2 regions of the Streptomyces hundungensis genome follow, and region 2 is predicted to be linked to the other one. Evidence: predicted binding sites of a transcription regulator. Region 2 holds the regulator's gene; the other holds the start of a gene.
What was found. The regulator HspR, encoded in region 2, represses chaperone genes until heat shock. The targets are predictions, from matches to a motif close to TTGAGNNNNNNNNNCTCAA.
Positions count from the first base shown of each region.

Region 1: the regulator HspR is predicted to act here: its motif matches at 1,310-1,328, upstream of lon (endopeptidase La).

Region 1 is NZ_CP032698.1:2,921,512-2,924,917, forward strand. It holds gene lon (endopeptidase La) at 1-1,287, opposite strand, end outside; gene DWB77_RS12930 (GNAT family N-acetyltransferase) at 1,536-2,231, shown strand; gene DWB77_RS12935 (rhomboid-like protein) at 2,254-2,952, opposite strand.
Region 2 is NZ_CP032698.1:4,576,796-4,580,201, reverse strand. It holds gene DWB77_RS20425 (helix-turn-helix transcriptional regulator) at 1-369, shown strand, start outside; gene DWB77_RS20420 (LuxR C-terminal-related transcriptional regulator) at 634-1,608, opposite strand; gene DWB77_RS20415 (heat shock protein transcriptional repressor HspR) at 1,756-2,223, opposite strand; gene dnaJ (molecular chaperone DnaJ) at 2,225-3,406, opposite strand, start outside.

The sequences.
Region 1 (3,406 bases), 1.7 Mb from region 2:
CATCGACCCGGCCTCCTTGATGGCCCGTACGATCCGGCCGGGCAGGGCGCCGACGTAGGTGCGGCGGTGTCCGCGGATCTCGGCCTCGTCGCGTACGCCGCCGAGGGCGACGCGCACGAACTTGCGGCCCATGGCGTGCGCCACGGACTCGCCGAGCGAGGTCTTGCCGACGCCGGGCGGCCCCACCAGGGCGAGCACGGCGCCGCCCCGGCGGCCGCCGACGACCCCGAGCCCGCGCTCGGCACGCCGCTTGCGCACGGCGAGGTACTCGGTGATGCGGTCCTTCACGTCGGCCAGGCCCGCGTGCTCGGCGTCCAGGACGGCACGCGCGCCCCGGATGTCGTACACGTCCTCGGTCGTCTCGTTCCAGGGGAGTTCAAGGACGGTGTCCAGCCAGGTGCGGATCCAGGAGCCCTCGGGCGACTGGTCGCTGGCGCGCTCCAGCTTGTCGACCTCCTTGAGGGCGGCCTCGCGGACCTTCTCGGGCAGGTCGGCGGCTTCGACGCGGGCGCGGTAGTCGTCGCTCTCGTCCTCCTCGCCGCCCTCCCCGTTGAGCTCGCGCAGCTCCTTGCGCACGGCGTCGAGCTGGCGGCGCAGCAGGAACTCGCGCTGCTGCTTGTCCACGCCCTCCTGGACGTCCTTGGCGATGGCCTCGGCGACGTCCTGCTCGGCGAGGTGCTCGCGGAGCTGCTCGGTGGCGAGCTTGAGCCGGGCCACCGGGTCACTGGCCTCCAGCAGCTCGACCTTCTGGGCGGTGGTGAGGAACGGCGAGTATCCGGCGTTGTCGGCGAGCGCGGAGACGCCCTCGATCTGCTGGACGCGGTCGACGACCTGCCAGGCACCGCGCTTCTTCAGCCAGTCGGTGGCGAGCGCCTTGTACTCCTTGACCAGTTCGGTCACCTGGCCCGGCAGCGGCTCGGGCAGCGCCTCCTCGACCTGGGTGCCCCGCACCCACAGGGCCGCTCCGGGGCCGGTGGTCCCGGCCCCGATCCGCACCCGGCGGCGGCCCCGGATGAGGGCGCCCGGGTCACCGTCGGAGAGCCGTCCCACCTGCTCGACGGTCCCCAGCACACCGGTCCCGGCATACGTTCCGTCGATCCGCGGCACGAGCAGCACCTGCGGCTTGCCCGCATCGGCCCCGGCAGCGGCCTGAGCCGCCTCGACGGCGGCGCGCACCTCGGCATCGGACAGGTCCAGCGGAACCACCATGCCGGGCAGCACGACCTCGTCGTCGAGCGGCAGCACGGGCAGGGCGGTCGGTGTGTTCGCCGTGGACTCGGTAGCCATGATCTCCCCTTCGGCAGTCAAGTTGAGCTATGCCGACTCAATGCATGTGAGTCGAGGAATGTTCCCTCGACCCTGTTCGCTCTGAGCGATCACTCGAAACACCCCCGGTGACCAGCGGCGCATGGCCGGCACCCCGCCTCCGCGACCCCGAGCGGTCCCGGAGGCCGAGACAGGACGCCCAGACGCTTGTAAGGTTCCCTATGGGATTTCACCCATTACTCAGCATCTATTGCCAAGCGGGGGCGGCCATGACGGCGACGACGACAGCGGACACCACCACCAGCCCCGAGGACCGGGCGGGCGCGACCACGACCCGCGCGCTCGTGCGCGCTTGGATCGACGGCTGGATCGTGTCGCGCGGAACGTCCGACCCGATGGACCGCCCGTGGGGCTGGACCATCGACGCCGGCACCGCCCAGCACGTCTCGCGCCACGTCCTGCCCGAACCCGCCGAGGACGACGTCCGCGCGCTGGTGGCGGCCACGACCGCGCCGGGCACCTGGCTGAAGCTGTTCGCCGAGGACGACGCCGTGCGGCCCTGGACCGGCCCGGGCTGGCACTTCGACAAGCCCGGCTTCCTGATGACGCTCCCGCTCGGCGCCGAGCGGCCCGAGGTCCCCGCCGGCTACACCCTCACCTCGTGGACGCGCGGCGGCACCACCCGGGTCCTGGTCCGCACCACCGAGGGCCACTTCGCGGCCCGCGGCCAGATCGCCCCGACCGGCACCCACGCCGTCGCCGACCAGATCGAGACCTCCCCCGACCACCGGCGCCGGGGCCTGGGCAGCCTGGTGATGCGCACCCTCCAGAACACCGCGTACGAGGCGGGCGCCACCACCGGCATCCTCGTCGGCACCCCCGAGGGCCGGGCCCTGTACACCGCCCTCGGCTGGGTGACGCGCTCGCCCATGGCGAGCCTGTACTTCAAGCCGTCCGAGGGCTGAGGGCGGGCGAGCCCCGGGCGGATCAGGGGTACGGCGTGACGCGTACGCGCCGTGCCGCCGGCCAGCAGGCCACGCCCACCAGGAGGGCGACGGGGTGGCCCCAGGCCGCCAGCGGTTCCGCCATGTCGAGGAGATCCTGGACCAGCAGGACGCCCACCACGGCCAGGGCCGTCCAGCGCAGAAACGGGGTGAGCAGCCCGGCCAGGGCGCCGACCGTGGCCATCAGGCCGAAGCTGATGCCGTAGTCCAGGCGGTGCAGGGAGCTCTCGGGCAGGTGCCCGGCGAGCACCGAAAGGGCGACCGGGCCCTCGGTCGCCAGGGTGGCCACCACGTGCCCGAGCAGAAAGACCCCGGCCGTGCGCCAGCCGCCGATGCGGCGCTCCAGGGCGGCCAAGACGAAGAGGAAGACCAGCGCGTACGGGGAGGCCATCCCCCCGGCTATCCACAGCGCGCTCGCGAAGATCGTCAGGACCGGTGTCGTCGACAGGTGGGCCACATCGGTGCTCGACCCGCGCAGCAGGGCGCTGACGGTCTCCGGATCGCCGTACTCGCCGTAGAGCGAGGTGGCCAGGAGCAGCACCACATAGCCGAAGGCGAACGGCGTGGAGCGCGGCGAGGGCAGCAGCCGTCCGGCGCCGAGCAGCGCGGCCCGTACGCCGGGAACGCTCTCGGGCAGCAGGGCCGGCGCGGCCGCGGCGCCCCCGGGGACGCTCACCGGCACGGGCGCCGGCGCCCTCGCGGGGCCGGAGTCCGGGCCGGCCGGCGGGGCGGAACCGAGAGCGTCCGGCGCGCCGGGCCCGGGCGGCGCCCCGGGTGCGGAGCCGCCCGTCGGGGCCGGCCCCGGGCGCCCGGGCTGTGGCGCCCCGGGGGCGGGGCCGTCCGACGGGATCACCCCCGGGCGCCGGGGCGGGATCACGTCGAGGGGCGGGGTGGGGGCGGGACCCGCGGGCGGGTGGGTTTCGAGCGGGTGCACCGGGAGAGGCCCCTTCCCCGGGCAGCGCGGGCGCTCCCCGAATCAAGCCACGCCCGCGTTCTTCGGCCGTGTTCCGTTCTCGCTTACGTGCCCTACAACGGCTCACCTTCCGTGATCGACTCCGCCCCCGTCTATGACGTGCGCCACACGGGACAACCTTTGAGCCGCTCCGCGCGTCAGGGGCGCCCTGCTCCCGCGACCG
Region 2 (3,406 bases):
ATCATCATGGACCGCAAGGTCGCCTTCATCCCGGCCCGCAGCGACCGCCAAGTCGCCCTGGAATTGCGCCACGAGGGGCTCGTGCAGTACCTGGTCGGCGTCTTCGACCAGTTCTGGCAGCACGCCGTCCCCTGGGACGACGAGGTGCCCTACCGCCAGGAGACGTCCGGCATCACCGGCGTCCAGCGCTCCATCGCCAAGCTCCTGGTGGAGGGGCACGTGGACGAGGCCATCGCCCGCAGGCTCGGCATGAACGTCCGCACCTGCCGCGCCCACATCGCCAAGCTCGCGGCCGCGCTCGGCAGCGGCAGCCGGGCCCAACTCGGCTTCCTCATCGCCCAGTCCGGCATCCTGGACCAGGACGCCTGAGCCCGTCACCGCGGGTACGGGCGCGGACGCGGACACCCGGCTCCACCGGTGAGAAGACCGTCGTGGACGCCGCACACGAGCGAAGCCACGGCCGCGGCATCCACCTCGCCGCCTCCCGGCCCCGCTTCCCGTCGAGTCGAGCTGTTCATACTGCTCACCACGATGCATCGGGAGCCGCTCGGCCACCACCATCATGTTGCTGCACTGCATCAACCGGAGGCGCGTCAAAGGACGACATGTCCGAACAACGCGCGGGGGCGCGGGTCACCGAGGGTGGGCGTCGAGGCCCGACTGGGCGATGCGCACGCCGAGTTGGGTGCGGCTGCCGCTGCCGAGCGCCGCGGCGAGCCGGCTGATGTGGTGGCGGCAGGTGCGCACGCTGATGCCGAGGCGCTGCGCGATCACCGCGTCCTGATGGCCCTCGGCGAGCAGCGCCGCGATGACCCGCTCGCGATGGGTGACGCCCTCCATGTCGGTGGCCACCGGCATCGTCTCGGCCAGCGGCACCGCGAGCCGCCACAGCCGCTCGAAGACGGTGGCGAGGAAGTCGACGAGCGCCGGGTGGCGCAGCTCCAGGGCGCTGGTGTCGTCCGCGGCGGCCGGGATGATCGCCACCGTACGGTCGAAGAGCAGCAGGCGGTCGGTGACCTCGTCCAGGGTGCGCACCTCCACCGCCCGGCCCTCCAGCTCGCGCAAGTAGTCCGCGAGACCGGGCCCGTAGCGCGCGACATGGGTGTAGAGCGTGCGGATGCGCACCCCGCGGTCGAGCATGTCCAGGGCCCGGGGCAGCGCCTGGGAGAGGATGCGCTCGGGCCGGATGCCGCGGGGCTGGATGGTGAGCGACTCGGTGGCGCAGCCGGCTATCGCGTCGTCGATGGCGGCGTTGATGCGCGGGATGCCGTCGAGGACCCGGATGGCCTCGCCGCCCGACGGCGCCGGCCCGCCCAGCGCCGCGAAGCGCTCGAACGCCGCCACCACCGCGCCCGTGCGGGTCTGGCTCGCCGCGATGTCCTCGTGGATGCCGCGCAGCAGCCGCGCCATCACCGTCTGCGGGGAGGTCGGCAGGAGCCAGTCGGGGGCGGCCGGATCGGGGTGCAGCAGCCCCAGATCGATCAGACAGCCGGCCTCCCGCGCGGCCTCGCGGGGGATGCGCCCGGCCCGCAGGGCCTCCGCGTACGCCTGTTCCGCGGGCGCGCACAGCCGGTCCGCGCCGTGCGGATGCGGCACCTGCTCCGCCATGCTCTCCCCCGCCTCCCTGCGACCGAGCCCGATGACCTTATCCCCCGTACGGCGCCGGTTCACCGCGATCACCCCACGCGAGAGGCCCGCCGCCCCCAACGGGACGGCGGGCCTCTCGGCGGCGTAAGGCGACAAGCGCCGACCGGCTTACTCCTGGGGCCTCTTGGGGCGCCACACGACCAGCGCACCGGCCTGCTGGACGTCCTGGTACGGGACCAGGTCGCGCCGGTAGGAGGCGTGCACCTGGGCCTCGCGCTGCTGCATGGCGAGCGCCGCGCCCTCGACCGCGGAGGACAGCTCGGCGACCCTCGCCTGGAGGGCGGCGACCTGGTTCTCCAGCTCGATGATGCGCTTGATGCCCGCCAGGTTGATGCCCTCGTCCTGCGACAACTGCTGGACCGCTCGCAGCAGTTCGATGTCGCGGGCCGAGTAGCGACGGCCGCGCCCGGCCGTGCGGTCGGGAGAGACCAGGCCGAGACGGTCGTACTGGCGCAGGGTCTGCGGGTGCAGACCCGAGAGCTGGGCCGCGACCGAGATGACGTACACCGGCGTCTCGTCGGTCAACTCATAGGCCCTGTTGCCGAACGGAGGCTGTCGACGCTGGCGCGGGTCCATCTCATGCTCCCTTCGCGGCCTGGAACAGTTCAGCCCGCGGGTCCTGGCCCGCGGTCGCCTCGCGGTAGGTCTCCAAGGCCTCGCGGGCCTTGTCGTCCAGCTCCTTGGGCACGGCCACCTCGACGGTGACGAGCAGGTCGCCCCGGGTGCCGTCCTTGCGGACCGCTCCCTTGCCGCGGGCCCGCATGGTGCGGCCGTTGGGGGTTCCCGCCGGCAGCTTCAGGGTGACCGGCGGGCCGCCGAGCGTGGGCACCTTGACCTCGGCGCCCAGGGCTGCCTCGGTGAAGGAGACCGGCACCGTGACGGTGAGGTTGTCGTCCTTGCGGCCGAACACCGGGTGGGTGTCGACGTGCACGACGACGTACAAGTCGCCCGCGGGGCCGCCCCGTTCACCCGGCGCGCCCTTGCCGCGAAGGCGGATGCGCTGGTTGTTGCTGACCCCGGCCGGGATGCGGACCTGCATGGTGCGCGAGGAACGGGCCCGCCCGCTGCCCTTGCAGACGTCGCACGGGTTCTCGGCGATCAGGCCGCGGCCCTTGCAGTCCACGCACGGGTCGGTCAGCGAGAAGCCGCCGCCCGAGCCGCGCGAGACCTGGCCGGTGCCGACACAGGTCGGGCACACCCGGGGGGTGCCGTTCTTGTCGCCGGTGCCCGAACAGGCCTTGCAGGGGGCCTGGCTGGAGAGCCGGATCGGGACCGTGGCCCCGTCGACCGCCTCGGTGAAGCTGAGCGTCACCTCGGACTCCAGGTCCTGGCCCCGGCGCGGCTGGGTGCGCGTTCCGGCTCCCGCGCCGCCCCGGTTGAACAGACCGCCGAACACGTCGCCGAGCCCGCCGCCGAAGCCGCCGGCACCGGCGCCGCCCCCGCCGGGCTGCTGCCCGCCGAACAGGTCACCGAGGTCGAAGTTGAAGCTGCCCGCGCCCGCCCCGGGCCCGGCCCGGAAGCCGCCGTTGCCGAACAGGGCGCGCGCCTCGTCGTACTCCTTGCGCTTCTTGGGGTCGCCGAGGATGTCGTTGGCCTCGGAGATCTCCTTGAAGCGCTCCTCCGCCTTGGTGTCGCCCTTGTTGGCGTCGGGGTGGTTCTCGCGCGCGAGCTTGCGGTACGCCTTCTTGATCTCGGCGTCGGTGGCGTCCTTGGGGACGCCGAGAACCTTGTAGTAGTCCTTCTCGACGAAGTCCTTCGT